One region of the Kitasatospora sp. NPDC001175 genome, then DNA from elsewhere that is predicted to be linked to it. Evidence: riboswitches for the same ligand, from Rfam matches in the RefSeq annotation. Region 1 holds a riboswitch; each other region holds the start of a gene.

Region 1 (4,932 bases):
ACCGCGTCCACGGGCTGACTGGTGCCCTCCAGCAGGCGCTGGGCCAGCAGCAGGCGCTGGTTGGTGATCCAGCGGTGCGGGGTGGTGCCGGTCTCCTGCTGGAAGCGGCGGGCGAAGGTGCGGGGCGACATGTGGGCACGGGCGGCCAGTTGATCAACCGTCAGGTCACGGTGCAGGTGCTGGCGCAGCCAGTCCAGCAGCCCGCCGAGCGAGTCCGCGTCACACACCGGCATCGGCCGGTCGACGAACTGCGCCTGCCCGCCGTCACGGTGCGGGGCGACCACCATCCGCCGGGCGATCCCCCGGGCCACCTCCGCGCCCTGCAGCTTGCGGACCAGGTGCAGGCAGGCGTCGATCCCGGCGGCCGTCCCGGCGGAGGTGATCACCGGATCGTCGTCCACGTAGAGCACGTCGGGTTCGACAGTGGTGCGCGGGAAGCGCCGGGCCATCTCGTCGACGTGCTTCCAGTGCGTGGTGGAGCGGCGCCCGTCCAGCAGCCCGGCGGCGCCCAGCAGAAAACTGCCGCTGCAGATGGACAACGCGCGCGCCCCGCGCTCGACTGCCGCGCGCAGTGCTTCGACGAGCGCCTCCGGATACTCGGCGCGCCGTCCGACCGCGGTGACCACGATCAGGTCCGCCTCGGCCAGCCGCTCCGGCCCGTACGGGACGTCCAGGCCGAAGCCGGCATGGGTGGCATGCCGCCCGGGACGGTCGGCAGCGAGGGCGAAGTCGTACACCGGCAGCCCGTCGTCGCTACGGTCGAGCCCGAACACCTCGGAGGCGACGCCGAGTTCGAACGGGTGGACCGGCTCCAGCACCACCGCGGCGACGTTCTTCAGCATCCGCCCAGGATGCCGTACGCCCTCGTCCGCCTCCGGGCCCCCGGCCCCACGGCGGCGGCCGTCGACCGCCGGGCCGTGCGCACCGCTCCGCATCCCCGTGCCCCTCCCTCGTCCGTCGCCCCTCCCCTGCCCGCCGTCCGGTGACTTCCGCCCCCGTGGCCGGCCGGGCCGCCGGCCGCCGCGGCATCGGCACGCCCCACCCCGCGAGAGGCTGGCAGGATTTCGACGCAATCGGTCGTTTCCGCCACTCGTGACAGCGGCCCGCGCGGACGAGGGTGGAGGACATGACTCCCGAGACCCTCGCGACCTCGCTCGGCCTGATCGGCGCCATCAGCGGCTTCGGACTGCTGGGCTTCCTGATCGGCCGTGAGCTGACCGGACGCGGCGGCGGGCCCGACCCGGGCGGCGGCTACGGCGGTCCTGATGACGGTCACGACGACCCCAACCACCCTTCGGCCCCGGTTCTTCCCGACCGCCCGTACGGCACCGTGCCAGCCGCCTCCGCCTTCCCCGCCAGCGCGTCCCTGCTCCCCACCGGCGCCCGCCCGGCGAGCCCTCCGTCCGGCGCCACACCCCTCGCCGGCACCCGCCCGCCCGCCACCCTGACTGCCGTGTGCACCCTCCCGTCGGGCACACTGTCCGGATGGGCATCCTCATCCGCCGCGCCCTCGAAGAGGACCTCGAAGCCGCAGGTGAAGTCACGGTCGAGGCGTTCGTGGGCGACGGTCACACCTCGCCGGACAGCGGCTACGTCCAGCTCCTCCGGGACGCCGGGCGCCGCAACGAGGAGGCCGAACTCCTCGTCGCGCTCGACCCGCACACCCGGCAGGTCCTCGGCTGTGTGACCCTCGCGGTCGGCGGCACCGAGTGGGCCGACATCGCCGAGCCGCACGAGGGCGAGATCCGGATGCTGGCGGTCGGCGCGGCGGCGCGCGGACGCGGCGCCGGAGAGGCCCTGGTCCGCGCCGCGATGGCCCGCTGTCGGGAGCTCCGGCTGGCCGGGATGGCCTTCTCGACCCGCCCGGCGATGAAGGCGGCGCACCGGATCTACGAGCGCCTGGGCTTCGTCCGAACCCCCGACCGGGACTGGACGGCCGCTCCCGGGATCGACCTGATGGTGTACTCGATCACCTTCTGAACACCCCTCCCGCACAACCATGCGGTTGGTCCGCCTGCGACACACGGCACTACATGTGGTGCCGCATCGTCGGACCGCCACAACATGTATGCTCGCTCTCGCTGTCGAAGCAGGGGAACCCGGTGTGAATCCGGGACTGCCCCGCAGCGGTGAGCGGGCGGCTCTCCAGGCCCCCGCAAGTCCGGCTACCTGCCGACGGTGTGCCACACGGCTTCCCCGCAGATGCCTTGCAGCACCGCAGTACGTCCGGGCCTCGCGGGTGGGCCAGGGGGTAGAGAGCGCGCCGGTCTCCGGTCGTGCTGCACCTCCCTGCGCTCATGTCGGTCCGGACGATCCTCATCCGACGCCGCCGCCAGGAGAGAAGCGCCTTGACCATCGCTGCCTCAGTTGCCCTGCCTTCCCAGGGTTCCGCCGCCACCACCCAGACCGACCCCGGTGCGGCACTGCTTCGGCTCCTCACCGACCGCAGCGTGGACCTCCCCCAGGTGGACCCCGGCCACGTCGCCGCCGCCGCGCTGCGCGGCCGCCACGCCGGCTCGGACTTCGCCGAGCTGCGCGGGCTGGCTGTGGAGGCCGCCGCGTCGATGATCGCCGAGGACCCCCAGTACTCGAAGCTGGCCGCCCGCCTGCTCGCCATGGAGATCGCCGACGAGGCGATGAGCCAGGGTGCCGTGTCGTTCTCCGCCTCGATCGCCGTCGGCCACGCCGAGGGGCTGATCGGCGACGCCACCGCCGCCCTGGTCGCCAAGCACGCCGAGGCCTTCGACGCCCTGATCGACCTGTCGGGCGACGACCGCTTCGAGTACTTCGGCCTGCGCACCGTGCAGTCCCGCTACCTGCTGCGCCACCCGATCACCCGCATGGTGATCGAGACCCCGCAGCACTTCCTGCTCCGCGTGGCGGCGGGCCTCGCGGTGGGCGACAGCGAGCAGTCGGTGGCCGAGGTGGCCGAGCTCTACCGGCTGATGAGCCGCCTGGAGTACCTGACCTCCTCCCCGACGCTCTTCAACTCCGGCACCAAGCACCCGCAGATGTCCAGCTGCTACCTGCTGGACTCGCCGCTGGACAACCTGGACTCGATCTACAACCGCTACGCGCAGATCGCCCGGCTGTCCAAGCACGCCGGCGGCATCGGCCTGTCCTACTCCCGGATCCGCTCGCGCGGCAGCCTGATCCGGGGCACCAACGGCAAGTCCAACGGCATCGTCCCGTTCCTGCGCACCCTGGACTCCTCGGTCGCCGCGGTCAACCAGGGCGGCCGTCGCAAGGGCGCGGCCTGCGTCTACCTGGAGACCTGGCACGCTGACATCGAGGAGTTCCTGGAGCTCCGCGACAACACCGGCGAGGAGGCCCGCCGGACCCACAACCTCAACCTGGCGCACTGGATCCCGGACGAGTTCATGCGCCGGGTCAACGCCAACGAGGACTGGTCGCTGTTCTCCCCGGCCGACGTCCCCGAGCTGGTCGACCTGTGGGGCGACGAGTTCGACGCCGCCTACTGCAAGGCCGAGGCCGAGGGCAAGGCCGTCCGCACCATCCCGGCGCAGACCCTGTACGCCCGGATGATGCGCACCCTGGCGCAGACCGGCAACGGCTGGATGACCTTCAAGGACGCCTCCAACCGCGCCGCCAACCAGACCGCGCTGCCCGGCCGCACCGTGCACTCCTCCAACCTCTGCACCGAGATCCTGGAGGTCACCGACGACTCCGAGACCGCGGTCTGCAACCTCGGCTCGGTCAACCTCGGTGCCCACGTGGCCGACGGCGCCAGTGCCGACGACCTCGTGAGCGCGATGGACTGGGAGCGGCTGGACGCCACCGTGCGCACCGCCGTGACCTTCCTCGACCGGGTCATCGACATCAACTTCTACCCGACCACCGAGGCCGGCGCGTCCAACTCCCGCTGGCGGCCGGTGGGTCTGGGCGTGATGGGCCTGCAGGACGTCTTCTTCAGGCTCCGCCTGGACTTCGACTCCACCGAGGCCAAGCACCTCTCCACGCTGATCGCCGAGCGCATCATGCTCACCGCCTACGAGCGCTCCAGCGAGCTGGCCGAGAAGTTCGGCCGCCACGAGGCGTACGAGGAGACCCGCGCCGCCCGCGGCCAGCTGCACATCGACCACTTCGACGTGACCCCGCAGTGGACCGAGCGCTGGGACGCCCTGCGTGCCAAGATCGCCGAGACCGGTCTGCGCAACTCCCTGCTGCTCGCCATCGCGCCGACCGCGACCATCGCGTCCATCGCCGGTGTGTACGAGTGCATCGAGCCGCAGGTCTCGAACCTGTTCAAGCGCGAGACCCTGTCCGGTGAGTTCCTCCAGGTCAACCCGTACCTGGTGCGGGAGCTGAAGGAGCTGGGCGTCTGGGACCAGCAGACCCGGGACGCGCTGCGCGACTCCAACGGCTCGGTCCAGGAGTTCAACTGGCTGCCCGCCGAGGTCCGTTCGCTCTACCGCACCGCGTGGGAGCTGCCGCAGCGTGCGCTGATCGACCTGGCCGCCGCCCGGATGCCCTACCTGGACCAGAGCCAGTCGCTGAACCTCTTCATGGCCGCGCCCACCATCGGCAAGCTCAGCTCGATGTACGCGTACGCCTGGAAGGTCGGCCTGAAGACCACCTACTACCTGCGCTCCCGCCCGGCCACCCGGATCGCCCAGGCCGCGACCCGCTCCACCGCCGTGAGCGTGCCCTCCCCCACCATGACCGCTGAGGAGCAGGCCGCCGCCATCGCCTGCTCCCTGGAGAACCCCGAGTCCTGCGAGGCTTGCCAGTGACCTCCCACCCGTCGCCCGACCACCGCCCCTCGTCGACGGCGCAGAGCGCCGACAACCACGTGGACCGCAAGATGCTGCTCGACCCCGGCTTCGAGCTGACCCTGCGCCCGATGCGCTACCCGTCGTTCTACGACCGGTACCGGGACGCCATCAAGAACACCTGGACCGTCGAGGAGGT
Region 2 (4,932 bases), on a different contig from region 1:
CTCCTGGTGCACGAAGGCGTGCAGGGCGTCCTCGACGCGCGACTTCAGCGCCGGCCCCTGCCACGCCTCAGGCATCGGAGGATGTCCGGCGGGAGGCTGCCGCGCGGCGCGCCACGCCCTCCAGGTGGGACTCGGTGGCGGGGGCGAGACGGCCCATCAGCAACTCGCCCCGCGCCCGCAACTCCTCCTGCCCGTCCGCCGCCACCTCGCGCAGGTCGGAGCGGCCGAGCACGCCGCGCATCCGGCGCAGCAAGCCCTCGGCCTGTTCCAGTCCCACATCGATGACACCGGCCAGCAGTTGGACCGCCTCCTTCCCCCGATCGGCGCCCGCTCCCGCACTCCCCTGTGCTGACACGACTTTCCCCACCCCTCCCCATAGGCGCGGCTGCGACGGCTTCCCGCCGGACGACGGTGCACGGCCCCCGCAGCCACCCGTGAACCTTCCCCGACACGGAAAGGCTCACCTCAAAGTCACACGAACCAGCTATCTCTCCCACAAATCCCATCAGCGTGATCTCGCCTTGTGATAGGACCTCGGCCTCAGAAGGTGCCGTGTGGTTCTTCGTCCGATTCCCTTTCAGGCGTCGTGGACGGCGGCTATGTGCGGGTGCTCTGGCGGGGCAGTGTGAACAGGCCTGGCTCAGGCTCCTCCAGGTCGGCGGAGAGCTGCATCAGCTCGGCGGCGTTGCGCGCCAGGCGCTTCGTTTCGTGGACGGTGAGGATCACGACCTGGTCGGGCGCGGCCTCCTTGAACTCGGTGGCGAGCTTTGAGGGCTGCCGCCATCTCAGGACGGTGCTTGACGCGGGTGCTGATCTTCTCTCGGAAGATCCTCGTGCAGCCCGCCGCCTCCAGCGCCTCGATCTGGCTGGCATGTCCCAGTCCGGCTGAGCGAAGGTGCGGGCCGTGCCGGACCGGCGCGGCCCGCGCCTCGTGGCGGACGCCCGTCCCGCCCCGGAGCGGTCAGGGCACCTCCTCCTCTGCCGTCCTCGGCCACGGCCAGCCGGGCCAGCGCGTCAGCGAGCCACCGGGGCGAACGCAGGTGGTCTGCGCCCCCCCTTTGATCTCACGAAGGCGTGTCAGCCAGCGAGTTCCTCCCGCAAGCGGCGGGCGGCGCCGACCAGGCTCTCCAGCGACGCCCGTGTCTCGGTCCAGCCGCGGGTCTTCAGCCCGCAATCGGGGTTGACCCACAGTCGCTCAGCCGGGATCACCGCGAGCCCGGCGCGCAGCAGCTCGACGACCTCCTCCGTGCTCGGGATCCGCGGGGAGTGGATGTTCCACACGCCGGGGCCGACCTCGCGCGGGTACCCGGCCTCGGCGAGTTCCCCGGCCACCTGCATGTGCGAGCGGGTGGCCTCCAGCGAGATCACGTCGGCGTCGAGCTCGTCGATGGCCGTCATGATCGCGCCGAACTCGGCGTAGCACATGTGGGTGTGGATCTGGGTGTCGGCGCGGACCCCGGAGGTGGCGAGGCGGAACGCCTCGGTGGCCCAGGCGAGGTAGGCCGGGCGGTCGGCGGTGCGAAGCGGCAGGGTCTCGCGCAGCGCCGGTTCGTCGACCTGAACGACGGCCGCGCCGGCGGCCTCCAGGTCGGTGACCTCGTCGCGCAGGGCGAGGGCGACCTGGCGGGCGGTGTCGGCGAGCGGCTGGTCGTCGCGGACGAAGGACCAGGCGAGCATGGTGACCGGGCCGGTGAGCATGCCTTTGACCGGACGACCCGTCAGGCCCTGCGCGTAGCCGAACCAGTCGACCGTCATAGAGTGCGGGCGGGAGATATCCCCGACCAGGACCGGCGGGCGCACGTACCGGGTGCCGTAGGACTGCACCCAGCCGTGCCGGGTGGCCAGGTAGCCGGTGAGCTGCTCCGCGAAGTACTGCACCATGTCGTTGCGCTCGGGCTCGCCGTGCACCAGGACGTCCAGCCCGGCCTTCTCCTGGAAGGCGATGACCTCGCGGACCTCCGCCTCCATCCGCTCCCGGTACGCAGCGGCGTCGATCCGCCCCGCAGTCAGATCTGCCCGGGCCACGCGCAGTTCGGAGGTCTGAGGGAAGGATCCGATGGTGGTGGTCGGCAGCAGCGGCAGCCCGAGCCTGGCTCGCTGAGCCTCGGCCCGCTGTGGGTATGCCTGGGCGCGGCGCGCGTCGGCCTCGGAGACGGCAGCGGTGCGGGCGCGGACCGCCGGGTCGCGGGTGATCGGCGAGGTGGCACGGGAGGCCAGGTCGGCGCGGTTGGCGGCGAGTTCGGCGGCGATCGCCCCCGCGCCCTCGCGCAGGCCCCGGGCCAGCAGCGCCACCTCAGCCGACTTCTGCTTGGCGAACGCGAGCCAGCGGACGATCTGCGGGTCGATGTCGCGCTCGATGGTGGCGTCGATGGGCACGTGCAGCAGCGAGCTGGACGGCGCCACGTCGACCGTGTCCGCGAGGCCGAGGAGGGTCGCCAGGGTGGCGAGCGACTTCTCCAGGTCGTTGATCCAGATGTTGCGGCCGTCGACCACCCCGGCGACCAGCCGCTTGCCGGGCAGGCCGCCGGCGGCGGCGAGATCGTCGAGGTTGGCGGCGGCAGATCCCGTGAAGTCCAGCGCCAAGCCCTCGACGGGGGCCTTGGCCAGCACCGGCAAGGCCTCGCCGAGGCGGTCGAAGTAGCTCGCGACCAGGAGCTTGGGCCGGTCGGTGAGGGCGCCGAGGTCGCGGTAGGCGCGGGCGGCGGCGTTGAGCTCGGCGGGGGTGCGGTCCTGGACGAGCGCGGGCTCGTCCAGCTGCACCCAGGCGGCGCCGGCGGCGCGCAGGTCGGCCAGCAGCTCGGCGTAGACGGGCAGCAGCCGGTCCAGCAGGGTGAGCGGCTCGAAGTCGGCGGCGACACCGGGCGCGGGCTTGGCCAGCAGCAGGTAGGTGACCGGGCCGACCAGCACCGGGCGGGCCTCGTGGCCGAGCGCCAGGGCCTCGGCCAGTTCGCCGGCGGCCTTGGCCGGGTTCGCGGTGAAGGCGGTGTCGGGGCCGAGTTCGGGCACCAGGTAGTGGTAGTTGGTGTCGAACCACTTGGTCATCTCCAGCGGCGCCACCTCCTGGGTGCCGCGTGCCATCGCGAAGTAACCGTCAAGCGGGTCGGCGTCGACGGCGGCGCGGTGGCGGGCCGGGATCGCGCCGACGGCTACCGTGGTGTCCAGAACATGGTCGTAGAGCGAGAAGTCCCCGGTGGGGACCTCCTCGATGCCGGAGTCGGCGAGCTGCTGCCAGTTCCCCCGGCGCAGGTCGGCGGCGGTGGCCAGTAGAGCGTCGGCGGTGACCGCGCCCTTCCAGTAGCCCTCGATCGCCTTCTTGAGCTCCCGGCCCCGGCCCTGGCGGGGGTAGCCGTACACGGTCGCGATTGCCGCGGCTGCGGACTTCGTGGTCAAGGGACTCTCCTTCGCGAGTCTGTCTCCTCAAGGGCCCGGCGACGGCACGAGAACGCGAAGGGATGACGAACCGGGCGGCGGCCGCCGTGGACGCGCGTGCCTGATCCGCCTGGTATGGTCGCCGACCCGCCCTCGAGGTCACCGGATGTCCACACGCGGATCGTCCGCGGGCGGGCAGCGGGCAGGTCTTCGGACTCGCGGACACACCCACCCGTGAAGGGCGGACACCTACTGGCCGTCGCTTCCCAAACCCGACCCGGGCCCAGTGCGTATGACGGCGGTCGTTCCCACTCACCGCTGCGGGGCAGTCCCGGATTCCCACCGGGTTCCCTCTTACGACACCCTGCCTGGCGGACAGGGCGAACCAGCTGCACCGGCCAGCCTAGAGCCAATCCGCCAGCATCCGGCTGGAGAATCACTCAATCGCCCACATATTGAGACGGCGTCGGATCCTCCCTCATCCGCCCGTGCTCCGTCCGGGACCTCGCCGTACTCGTCGACCGACCCCTGCCGCAGTGCTCCCCACGGCCTGGACCCGGGCTCTCTAGGCTAGGCGCATGCGGATCGTCTCCCTGTTGCCTGCTGCGACCGACATCGCCGCCGAGCTCGGTCTGGGTGGGGCCCTGGTCGGCCGGACTCACGAGTGCGACCGGCCGGCCGCCACCGTCGCGGGGATCCCGGTGGTGACGGCTGCCGAGTTCGACGCCGACCGGCTCACCAGCCGGGAGATCTCGGAGGCCGTCGGCGGCGCGGCCCACCGGGGCTCGTCGCTCTACACGCTCGACGTGGAAAAATTGGCCGCCCTCGCGCCCGACGTCGTCCTCACTCAGGACCTCTGCGAGGTGTGCGCCGTGTCCTACACCGGAGTGACCGAGGCCGTGCGGATCCTGGACGGCGGCCCGCGCGTGCTGAGCCTGGAACCCCGAACGCTCCCCGAGGTCATCGCCTGCCTGGAACACGTCGGCGCCGAACTCGGTGTCGCGGCCACCGCCGCCCGCGTCGCCGCCGCACTGCACGCGCGGCTGGACCGGGTAGCGGCGGCCGTGCATGGCCTGCCCCGACCACGGGTCGTCGCGGTGGAATGGCTCGACCCGCTCTGGCCCGCCGGCCACTGGGTGCCCGAGCAGGTCGAGATCGCGGGCGGGACCCCGCTGCTGGCCGAGGCGGGCGAGCACACCAAGCCCATCACCTGGGACGCGGTGCGCTCCGCCCGGCCCGATGTCCTGCTGGTCCTGCCCTGCGGATTCCCGCCGGCCCGGACCGAGCGGGAATTCCATCTGCTCACCGGACTGCCGGGCTGGGACGAGCTGCCGGCCGTCCGGGACGACCGGGTCTGGATCCTCGACGGCCCGTCCTACTTCAACCGTCCCGGTCCCCGCGTCGTCCGCGGCGTCGAAGTCCTGGCCCAGATCCTGCACGGCGTCCGGACGGGCGACACGGTGACCGTCGACGAGGCCCGCCGCCCGGCCCGTTAGCGACGGCTCCGCGGGGCGCTCCCACCCCCGCCCGACCCGGGTGGGCGAAACCCCGCCCGGGGCGGGG
Region 3 (4,932 bases), on a different contig from region 1:
TAGCCGGCCTTCGGCGTGTACGCGGTGCCGCGGACGCCCTGCAACCCCTGGCAGAACCGCTGGGCGAGCAGCACCGAGGTGTCGAAGTCGTCCTTGGCGATGAACTCCCCGTACCTGTCGGCCGCGAGCCCGCGCTGCCCGTCGAAGGCGGGGTTCCGGAAGGTCATGGTCTGGTCGGTGGACTGGTCCTGGTCGTCGCCCCAGACGTAGAGCATGTCCTCGGAGTAGCTGTGCACATCGACGAACCACCGGGTGCGGGGGTAGGAGTCCAGCAGGCGGCGGACGTTGCGGGTCTCGGGTTCGGAGAAGGCGGCCGGCCCGTGGAACACCTGGTAGTCGCACGGGTCTTCGGAGACCTGGACCCCCGAGTGCGGGGCGAAGGCGGTGGTGAAGTCGAACAGGAAGTCGTAGTTGCGGTTGATGTCGACGCCGACGCAGGAAGGGCCGTGCGAGTAGGCGGGGTTGCGGTTCTTTCGCCACATCGGGTCCACGGTCTGGCTGTAGTGCCGCCCGTCCGGGTTGACCAGCGGGAAGACGACCAGGTCCATGCCCTCCAGCACGGTCCGCACCTGTGCCGAGCTGAAGCTCGTGGCGCCGTACCCCAGGCCGGTACCGGTGTGGTACGCCTCCAGCAGGTCGGCGGCGAGGTGGACCAGGATCTCGCAGCTGCCCCATTCTCGGGCGTGCACGCCGCCGATCAGCACGGCGCAGTCCCTGGTGCCGGTCGGGGCGGCGCCGATCCGCAGGGCGTGGCAGGTGTTCCCCTCGACCGACGGTTCCAGGAGGGTGACCAGCTGGCAGAGTGAGGGATAGGCGGTGGACAGGCTGACCACCGCGGAGTCGACCTCGGTGGTGTTCAGGTACGACATCTGGGCCTCCTCGGGTCAGTCGTGCGCCTTGAGGCCCAGCCCGCGCGGGATCTGCTCGCCGACCGCGTACCGGTTGCCCCGGCCGACCTCCGCCTGGCGGGCGCGTCCGGTGGCGGTGGCGTCCTCGATCACCTGGACCGTGACACCCTCGCGTTCGAGGTCCTCGGCCTCGGCGGGGGAGACGTACGCCTCGATGCTGATGCTCCGGTCGGCACCGCGGTGGGGACGTCCGCCGACGTCGGGCCGCTTCTCGCGGAGGAGGGTGTGCAGGACGGTCGGATCCGTCGCGGTCACGCGGACCCGGAGAATTCTGTCGCGATCGGACATGGCGACCTCTTCCGGGCGCCGTCGCGGAGTCCGGCTCCGCTGCCGACGACGCCGCGTGTGGGTGACTCCGTATGTTTACGCTGTATCTTCAGCGTGCTCTTCCGTCGTAGAACGAGTCAAGGGGCGCGTCGGGCATCCGACTCAGCAGGCTGTCCAGCCCGGCCAGCAGCTCCTCCTGGTCGTCGTAGTCCGCCAGCAGCGGGACCAGCGCCCGCAGCCTCGGGTACCGGTCGGCGGGCAGGCGGTGCAGGCCCAGGCGCAGCATCGGGTCCGGCTCGTCGGGGTCGTCGATCACCTGGCGCTTGTCGACCAGCAGGCAGCCCAGGTTCCAGGCCACGAACCTCCGGTAGATCATCAGCGAGGTGGCGTGGTCGAAACCGGCCCGGCCGAGCACGGCGAGGAGATGCTCGGTGAGCTGCAGCACCGGGGCGGGGCGGCGGGCCATCGGGACGCTCAGCGGGCGGGTGGCCACCAGCGGCAGGATCTCGGGGTGGACGTGCGCCACCGAGGCGAAGGCGCCGGCGATCCGGCGTAGCTCCGCCCGCCAGGCCCGACCGCCTCCGGCCGCCGCGGTGGCCTCGGCCGAGCTCCGCAGTTGGGTGATCACCTCGGCGAAGTAGGCCTCCACCAGGCCGTCCAGCAGGGCTTCCTTGCCCGGCGTGTAGCGGTAGATGGCCATCGACTCCACGCCCAGATCGGCGGCCAGCCGGCGCATGGTGAGCGCGCCCAGCCCCTCCCGGTCGACCAGCGAGACGGCCGCGGCGAGCACCAGGGGCCGGCTCAGCCGTCCGCGCTTCTCGGGAGTGCCCCGGTCGGGCTCCGCTGCTGCCATCTCCGCCTCCCTCGCCGTGCCCGCGGGGATCGGTCCGTCAGCTGACAACAGAAGGATACAAGCTACGCACGGGCCGTCGGGAGGATCGGGCACACCGCAGCTCAGTCCCGGTGGCCCAGCACCCCGTGTGCCAGCACCTCGGCGACGGCGGGGTCGACCAGCCGGTAGCGGATGATCCGCCCGTCGCGCTCGCCGCTGACCAGCCCGGCGGCGCGCAGCAGGCGCAGCGCCTGGGAGACCGCCGGGTCGCGCATGCCGGTGGCGACGGCGAGGTCGGTGACGGCGAGCGGTCCCGTCTCGTGGAGGGCGAGCAGCAGCGAGAGCCGTCCGGGGTCGGCGAGCAGGGCGAAGCGTTCGGCCCAGGACCGGACGTGCTCGGTGTCGCCGATCGCGGCGATCGCCTCGCAGACCCGGTGCCCGTCGATGGTCCTGCGGTCGGCACGGTCGGCGGGGACGAGATGCATGCCAGGCATTCTCGCAGCAGCGGTACCTGTGATACCCGACACCTGCACAGCTGTGCAGGCTTGCAGTGGTGCCGTACGGCCCCCTACCGTTGTGCCCGCCGTGGTGCTCGGGAAGACCGGTGACGGACTCTCAGGAGTCCCAGACCGGAGCGGCCCTCGCCACTGTGATCGGGAAGTACCGGCATCATCCCCGCCCCCGCCAGGGACGGGCGGCCACTGGACGAGAACGCGTCCGGGAAGGCCGGGTGCGGGTGCGTTCGACCCGTCAGCCAGGAGACCGGCCACGGCATCTCACGAACGGATCCACGAGGTGCTGGAGCGTGACCCGCAGATGACCCTGCCCAGAACCGAAGCCGCTCCGGCGGCGGCCCCCGCCCTGCCCGCCTTCCGCTGGAAGCGCGAGGACACCGTGCGGACCGCCGGCCTGATGGCGGTGATCCTGGCCATGCACGTGCTGGCCTTCGGAGTCCTGATCCTCCTGGTGGCGCCGGAGAAGTACCAGGTCGGAACCCAGGTCTACGGGATCGGCCTCGGCGTGACCGCGTACACCCTGGGGATGCGGCACGCCTTCGACGCCGACCACATCGCCGTCATCGACAACACCACCCGCAAGCTGATGGCCGACGGCAAGCGCCCGGTCTCGGTGGGCTTCTGGTTCGCGCTCGGCCACTCCTCGATGGTGGTCATCATGGCGGCGCTGGTGGCCGGCGGTGCCGCGTTGGCCGGGACACTGATGGACGACCAGTCCACGACCCACCAGGTGCTCGGCATGATAGGCACCACCGCCTCAGGGGTGTTCCTCTACCTGATCGCCGCGCTCAACCTGGCCGCGCTGGTGGGGATCGCGAAGGTGTTCCGGGCGATGCGCGCGGGCCAGTACGACGAGCGCGAGCTGGAGGCGCACCTCAACTCGCGCGGTCTGATGAACCGGATCCTCTCCCGGGCCACCCGCTCGATCACCCGGCCCGGCCAGATGTTCCCCGTCGGCATGGTGCTCGGTCTCGGCTTCGACACCGCGACCGAGGTCACCCTGATGGTGATGGCGGGTTCGGGCGCGGCGGCCGGTCTGCCCTGGTACGCCATCGTCTGCCTGCCCCTGCTGTTCGCGGCCGGAATGAGCCTGTTCGACACCCTCGACGGCACCTTCATGAACTTCGCGTACCAGTGGGCGTTCTCCAACCCGGTCCGCAAGGTGTACTACAACTTGACCATCACCGGTCTCTCCATTGCGGTCGCCTTCATCATCGGGACCATCGAACTGGTCGGTGTCCTGCACGAGAAGCTGGACCTCACCGACCCGGTGACCGGCTGGATCGCCGGACTGAGTCTGGACAACGTCGGTTTTGTGATCGTCGGCCTGTTCTTCGTGGTCTGGGTCGCGGCGATCGGCTACTGGCGCTTCGCCAAGGTCGAGCAGCGCTGGTCGTGAACCTGGCCCGGGTCGACCCGCGCCGCGCCGATCCCCGGTCAACGTACAACTCGCCCGGTTTCCAGGTAGGTTGGGGGTCTGCCGTGACCGGGGATCGGGGGATTCGTGCTGCCGGAGACCGAGGCGAAGCCGCACGACTGGCGGATCGAGGGCCGGGAGTACGCCCGGCACGAGGAGCGCCGCGGCCGCCGCTTCGCGTACCAGTCGCTGATGCCGGCCCGCACCGCGCTGGTGGTGGTCGACATGGTGCCGTTCTTCGTGGCCGGGAACCCGTACTGCCGTGGCATCGTGCCCAACATCGCGCGCCTCGCCGAGGGACTCCGGACAGCCGGCGGCACGGTCGCCTGGGTCGTGCCCGCGGCGGACGGGCGGCTGCCGGCGGTTGAGGAGTTCTACGGCCTGCGGGCGGCCGGACTCCTCCGCGGTGCCGCCGGTGGCGGGCCGCTCGCCGGGCGCCTGTGGCCGGAGTTCACCGTCCACCCGGCCGACCTGCTGGTGGAGAAGTCCGCCGCAGGCGCGTTCTTCCCGGGCCGCTGCGATCTCCCCGGGCTGCTGCAGCGGCGCGGGATCGACACCGTCCTGATCACGGGCTCCGTCACCAACGTCTGCTGCGAGTCCTCGGCCCGTGAGGCGGCCACCCTCGGCTACCGGGTCGTCATGGTCGCCGACGCGAACGCGGCCCGCTGCGACCAGGACCACAACGCCACGCTGCACACCGTCTACCGCTCGTTCGGTGACGTCAGGTCCACGTCGGAAGCGCTCGACATGATCGAGAGCGCGGGTCCGCTCGCGCTGGTGCCGAACGAGCAATCAGACAACGCTATTTGACGTGCAGTCAGAGTTGAGTGCTCCTTGCGGGCCCCGCCGGCGGCTAGTCCCGCTCACCCTCGGCGGCCGCGAGCACCTCGCCCCGCGACGCCCGGTCCGCGTCCGCCGGACTCGCCGGGCGCGCAACCTCCGTCGAACCGAGCCCGGAGCGCAGGCGGGCGGCGGCGAACACGGCCAGCCCGG
Region 4 (4,932 bases), on a different contig from region 1:
GCTTGCGCTCGCGGTAGTCCAGCGCGCCCACCTCGGCGACCGGCCTGCCGAGCAGCACCACCTGACTGCGGCCGTCGCCGCCGGGCTTCAGCAGCACGGGGTTCATCGCAGCCTCCGGCTCGATGCGGGCGGCCTGCGCCTGCATCGCCTGGGCGCGGCCGATCTCGGCGCCGTCGGCGGTGACGAAGGAGTTGAGCGACATGTTCTGCGCCTTGAACGGCGCCACCCGCACGCCCTGCCTGGCCAGCCAGCGGCAGATGCCCGCCGTGACCACACTCTTGCCCGCGTCCGAGGTCGTCCCGGCGACCAGCAGTGCCCCGCTCATGCTCCTCCGCTCCACTCAACAGTCCTTCTGCGGCCACTCGTTCCCGGGTTGCCGCTCACGACCGCCCCCGCCGCCAGGTCCACAGCGCCCGCCCGGTCACGGTGACCGCCAGCGCCAACGCCCCGACCCGTCGGGAGAGCTGACACGCCCGCTCGATGTCCGCCACCTCGACCGGCCGCAACTCCCCACCGAGCACCGGCCGGTGCTCCACCCGCTCGCCGTACCGCAGCGTCCCGCCCAGCCGCACCCCGAGCGCCCCGGCGAAGCACGACTCGGCCTGCCCGGCATTGGGGCTCGGGTGCGCGGAGCCGTCCCGGCGCCAGACCCGCCAGGCGGTCCGCGGCTCGGGCGCGGCGGCCACCGTGAGCAGGGCGGTCAGCCGGGCACCGGGCCAGCCGGCCACGTCGTCCAGCCGGGCCGAGGCCCAGCCGAAGCGCAGATGGCGCGGCGAGCGGTGACCGACCATCGCGTCCAGCGTGTTGACGGCCCGGAAGGCGAGCAGCCCCGGCGTACCGGCCAGCGCACCCCAGGCCAGCGCGTTGACCACGGCGTCGGCGGTGTTCTCGGCCACCGACTCGACGACGGCGCGGGCGATCTGCTGCTCGTCCAGCGTGCTGGGGTCGCGGCCGCACAGGTGCGGCAGCCGCTCCCGGGCGGCGGCCAGATCGCCGGCCCGCAGCGAACGGCCGATCGTCCTGGCCTCCCGGGTGAGCGAGGTACCGCCGAGCACCGTCCAGGTCGCGGCGGCGGCCAGCGCCGCCTGCCCGTACCGGCTGCGCCCGAGCGCCCGCTCGGCGAGGTGCGCCCCGGCCGCGACCGAACCGACGCAGACTGCGGTGTACCCGGCGCCCGCCGCCCGCCGGTCGCGCCAGAGCGCGCGCTCCACCCGCCCGGCGGCGGCACCGAAGACGGCTACCGGATGCCCGCGCCGGGGGTCGGCGAGGACGGCGTCGGCCAGGTAGCCGGCGACACTGCCCAGTGCGAAGGCGGCGGCGCGGTTCAGGCGGGGCACGGTGCGGACACAGCGGCGGAGGCGGACCGCAAGGCGGGCACGGCCGGGTCGAACGGCGGCCGCACAGCGGCCAGGGCAGCCTGCATGGCGTGCGTGTCCTCACTCAGGGTCCGCGCCCTGGATCGACGTACCGGGGGCGAGAGTCTCCTGGCTCCCGGGTCGGACACACCCTCGGGCCTTCCAGCAGCCGGACGACCGGACCGCCGTGACCATGAGTCGAGCGTGCTCCCCGGTGACAGTGGCGGGACCGCGCCGGATTCGCACCGGCTTCCTCTGCATGCCTCCGTTTGGCTGAAAGATCCCACCACGGTCCGCGACCGGGAGTCAACAAACCGCGCGGAGGGCTTGATCACAGCCGTCTCGGCCGTCCACCGCCCACCGCGCGGCACACCGCACGGGGGTGGCGCCGGCTCCGCGGAGCCGCCCGGCTGCCCGCCGCCGCGAAGGCCCGGCCCACCGTCCGCACGGACGGACTACGCCCCGGTGGCAGGCCCGCCGTGCGGAGAGTGGACTGGAAGGTACCGCCCATGAAGGTCACACCGGGGAGCACTATGCGTTGGGGAACCGCCGCCGCCGTGGCGGCCACCGCAGTAGGAGCCGGAGCTGCGGTCATCCTGATCGGCCGCAGGGTGTCCGAGCGCACGGTCCGTCCGCAGCCCGGGAAGCCGGGCCTGGCCGCCACACTGCGGGTGCACGAGGTCGCCGCCGGACACGTCACCCTCACCCGGGCCCCGCAGACCGTACGCGCGGGCCGGTACGCGCTGGAGTGGGCCGGCGGCGGCCACGCGGTGGTCGGCGGGGTGCTGCGCACCGACATCCAGACCGTCACCCGCCGGCTGGAGCGTGTCGACAGCGGAACCCTCACCGTCGGCACCGAGGTCGAGCTGACCCCCCGGGTCCACCTCGGCGATCCGGCCACCGCCCTCGGCCTCGACTTCACCGAGACCGTCGCCCAGGGCGACCTCGGGCTGCTGCCCGCCTGGTACGTCCACGCCATGCGCGGCACCTGGGTGATCCTGGTGCACGGCCCGGGCGCCGACCGCACCCAGGCGCTCCCGGTGCTCCCGGTGCTGAACTCGCTGAAACTGCCGACGCTGACCGTGACCTACCGGGGCGACGCCGACGCCCCGCACCCACCGGACGGACTCGGCCACTTCGGTGAGACAGAGTGGCGGGACGTCGAGGCGGCCGTAGGGCTCGCCCTGGAGAGTGGCGCGGGACGGGTCGTGCTGTACGGCTGGTCGCTGGGCGCCACGATGTGCCTGTTGACCGCCGCCAGGTCCACCCGGCGGGAGTCGGTCGCCGGACTGGTGCTGGACTCCCCGATCCTCGACTGGCAGGAGAGCGTCCGCCGGGAGAGCGTCCGCGCCGGTGTCCCGGGTGTCCTCGCCGAGCTCGGCGCCCTGGCCGCCGAAGGCCGTACCAAGGTGGACCCGGCGGCCCTCGCCCGTCTCGCGGACGGTACTGACCTGCACCTCCCGACCCTGCTGCTGGGCAGCCCGGCCGACGGCATCGCACCGATCGAGGCCGCCCGCCGGCTGGCGCACCGCCGCTGGGACCTGGTGAGCCTGCACGAGGTGCCGGACGCGGAGCACGCCCAGCTCTGGAACGCCGACTCGGACGGCTACGCCGAGGTGCTGAGGCGCTGGCTCACTCCGCTACTCTGAAAACACTGTCACTCTCCGTAGATATTCAATCACATTAGCTGGAAGTGTCGAGGGTCCGGTTCCGGTGCGGATCTGGCGGATGGTCGATCGATTTGTTGGGTGCACGACAGTCAGAACAAGCCAACCATTCGAATGTCAAGCCCGGTTTGCGGGTTGTTGCCCGATCTCTTCCACCTCTTCACACCGGGCGGCCGAAGACGCGCCGAACCCGATGTGACAGAAGGCCGGTGCACGGGGAAGACTGCACGGCGTGACGTCTCGGAACCCGCGCGACCGTGATGCCCCGCTCCAGCCGACGATCGGTACCGGTGCGACGGTGACCCGTCTGCCCGGTGCGGCCCGCCGCGCCGACGGCGCGTACCCCGGCCACCCCGCCGGAGCCCGCCGCCGCGTCCCGGCACCCAAGCCGGGGCGCGGGAGAGTCCCGGTGCCCGACGGTTTCCCCGCTCCGGCCGAGCTCGCCCCGCTGGCCCGCCGGATGCTCGCGGACGCCGTACGGATCGCGCGCTGGGCCGGCGAGCTCGACAAGGTCGACCGCCGGGGCGAGCTGCTCCCCGAGGACGCCCGGGACGCCGGACACGCCCTGGCGATGACGGTCGGCGCCGCGGCCAAGGCCTGGGGTCAGGCCCTGCTGGTGGGCCTGGTCGAGCCGCGCGAGGGCGGCGCCGGGCCGGGCTGGCGGCTGCACGCCTGGGAGCACGACGACGAGGCCGTGATCCGGGGCTGGTCCGCGCTGTTCGACTCCTGGACGCTGGTCGCCCCCGTTCCGCCCGCCGCGATGCGCGGGGTCTTCGCCGTGCTCGCCGGGCAGGCCGTCGACCACGCGCCGCAGTTGCTGTCCTTCCTGCACCTGGTGGACGGCCCGGTCTCCGACGGCGAGCTGCTGGAGCTGCTCCGCCGGGGCCTGGACGAGCGCCGCCACGGCGTCGGGACGGGCACCCTGGCGCTCTCCCCGGTCCCGCACGCGGCCTCGGCCGTCTCCGCCGTCCGCGGCACCTGCCGCGAGCCGCAGGTGGACTCCCCGCCGGTCGCCCCCTCCGACGTCGCCGCCGTCCTCGACTGGATGCTGGACGGCCTCGCCGCCGTCGGCGCCCTGGTCCGCCGGGACGAGGCCGCGGAGCTCTCGCTGCTCGGGCACTGGGCCGTGCGCGCCAAGCTGGAGGAGATCTGCACGGTCGCCCAGACGGCCGCCGGGCACATCGAGCAGAGCGCCCTGGAGCTGCTGGACGCCTGCGCCAACTACTCCCCGGGCCCGGCCCGCGCCGAGTACCGGGCCTGGGTCGCCGCCCGTCCCGTGGACCGCGCGGTCGCCGAGCTGCTGGACGCCGCCCGGGGCGAGGACGCGCTGCTGCGCGGGCTCGCCTTCGAGGCGCTCCGGGTCGCCGGGGGCACCGCCGAGCAGGGCGTCCGGGCCGCCGTGGACGAGCCGGTGCTGCGGCCCTACGCGCTGCTCTGGCTGGCCGAGCAGTCGGACGAGGGGGTCTCCCCGGCCGATGTGCTCGGGGCGGTGGACGCCGCCTGGCTCTGGGTGGACACGGCCGCCGCCGTACTGGACCACGGTGAGACCGAGCTGCTGGTCGGCCATGTGGAGGGCGCTTCGGCGGGCGAGCCGGTGCGACTGTTCAACCGGGCCCGCCAGTCCGGCCACCCCCGCGCGGCCTCGGTCCTCACGGCCGTCGCGGGCGTCCATCCCGACCCCGCCGTCGCCCGCGCGGCCCGCCGCTCCGCCTTCAGCGTGCACCGCGGCGGCGCCTAGCCCCTCCGGGCGGCAGAGTGCCGGGTCCCGGGGAGGGACGGCCCGGTCCTCCGGGCAGCGGACGCTCGTGCCCCGGATTCCGTGCGAAGGCCCTCTGCAGGGTTCCCCGAGAACGACGAAGGGGCCCGGATCCTGTTCAAGGATCCGGGCCCCTTCCGGTGTTCAGGGTGGG

The links. Region 1 has a riboswitch for cobalamin ahead of ACWDAK_RS11375 (ribonucleoside-diphosphate reductase subunit alpha). Riboswitches for the same ligand answer to the same signal wherever they lie in the genome.
Region 2: another riboswitch for cobalamin. It lies ahead of metE (5-methyltetrahydropteroyltriglutamate--homocysteine S-methyltransferase); the one in region 1 lies ahead of ACWDAK_RS11375 (ribonucleoside-diphosphate reductase subunit alpha).
Region 3: another riboswitch for cobalamin. It lies ahead of ACWDAK_RS06810 (Nickel transporter NicT); the one in region 1 lies ahead of ACWDAK_RS11375 (ribonucleoside-diphosphate reductase subunit alpha).
Region 4: another riboswitch for cobalamin. It lies ahead of ACWDAK_RS08790 (cobalamin biosynthesis protein); the one in region 1 lies ahead of ACWDAK_RS11375 (ribonucleoside-diphosphate reductase subunit alpha).

The regions. Positions count from the first base shown of each region.
Region 1 covers NZ_JBSFJU010000011.1:142,753-147,684, forward strand. The annotation lists gene ACWDAK_RS11365 (helix-turn-helix domain-containing protein) at 1-842, opposite strand, end outside; gene ACWDAK_RS11370 (GNAT family N-acetyltransferase) at 1,486-1,980, shown strand; cobalamin riboswitch at 2,034-2,191, shown strand; gene ACWDAK_RS11375 (ribonucleoside-diphosphate reductase subunit alpha) at 2,349-4,754, shown strand; gene ACWDAK_RS11380 (ribonucleotide-diphosphate reductase subunit beta) at 4,826-4,932, shown strand, end outside.
Region 2 covers NZ_JBSFJU010000010.1:134,567-139,498, reverse strand. The annotation lists gene ACWDAK_RS10595 (polyprenyl synthetase family protein) at 1-75, opposite strand, end outside; gene ACWDAK_RS10590 (hypothetical protein) at 68-355, opposite strand; gene ACWDAK_RS10585 (hypothetical protein) at 598-726, opposite strand; gene metE (5-methyltetrahydropteroyltriglutamate--homocysteine S-methyltransferase) at 1,078-3,390, opposite strand; cobalamin riboswitch at 3,566-3,761, opposite strand; gene ACWDAK_RS10575 (cobalamin-binding protein) at 3,948-4,865, shown strand.
Region 3 covers NZ_JBSFJU010000006.1:92,224-97,155, forward strand. The annotation lists gene ACWDAK_RS06790 (M14 family metallopeptidase) at 1-869, opposite strand, end outside; gene ACWDAK_RS06795 (hypothetical protein) at 885-1,196, opposite strand; gene ACWDAK_RS06800 (TetR/AcrR family transcriptional regulator) at 1,285-2,028, opposite strand; gene ACWDAK_RS06805 (ArsR/SmtB family transcription factor) at 2,130-2,492, opposite strand; cobalamin riboswitch at 2,577-2,792, shown strand; gene ACWDAK_RS06810 (Nickel transporter NicT) at 2,824-3,921, shown strand; gene ACWDAK_RS06815 (isochorismatase family protein) at 4,027-4,749, shown strand; gene ACWDAK_RS06820 (MFS transporter) at 4,793-4,932, opposite strand, start outside.
Region 4 covers NZ_JBSFJU010000008.1:108,478-113,409, forward strand. The annotation lists gene ACWDAK_RS08785 (cobyric acid synthase) at 1-325, opposite strand, end outside; gene ACWDAK_RS08790 (cobalamin biosynthesis protein) at 381-1,337, opposite strand; cobalamin riboswitch at 1,456-1,637, opposite strand; gene ACWDAK_RS08795 (alpha/beta hydrolase family protein) at 1,889-3,004, shown strand; gene ACWDAK_RS08800 (hypothetical protein) at 3,255-4,760, shown strand.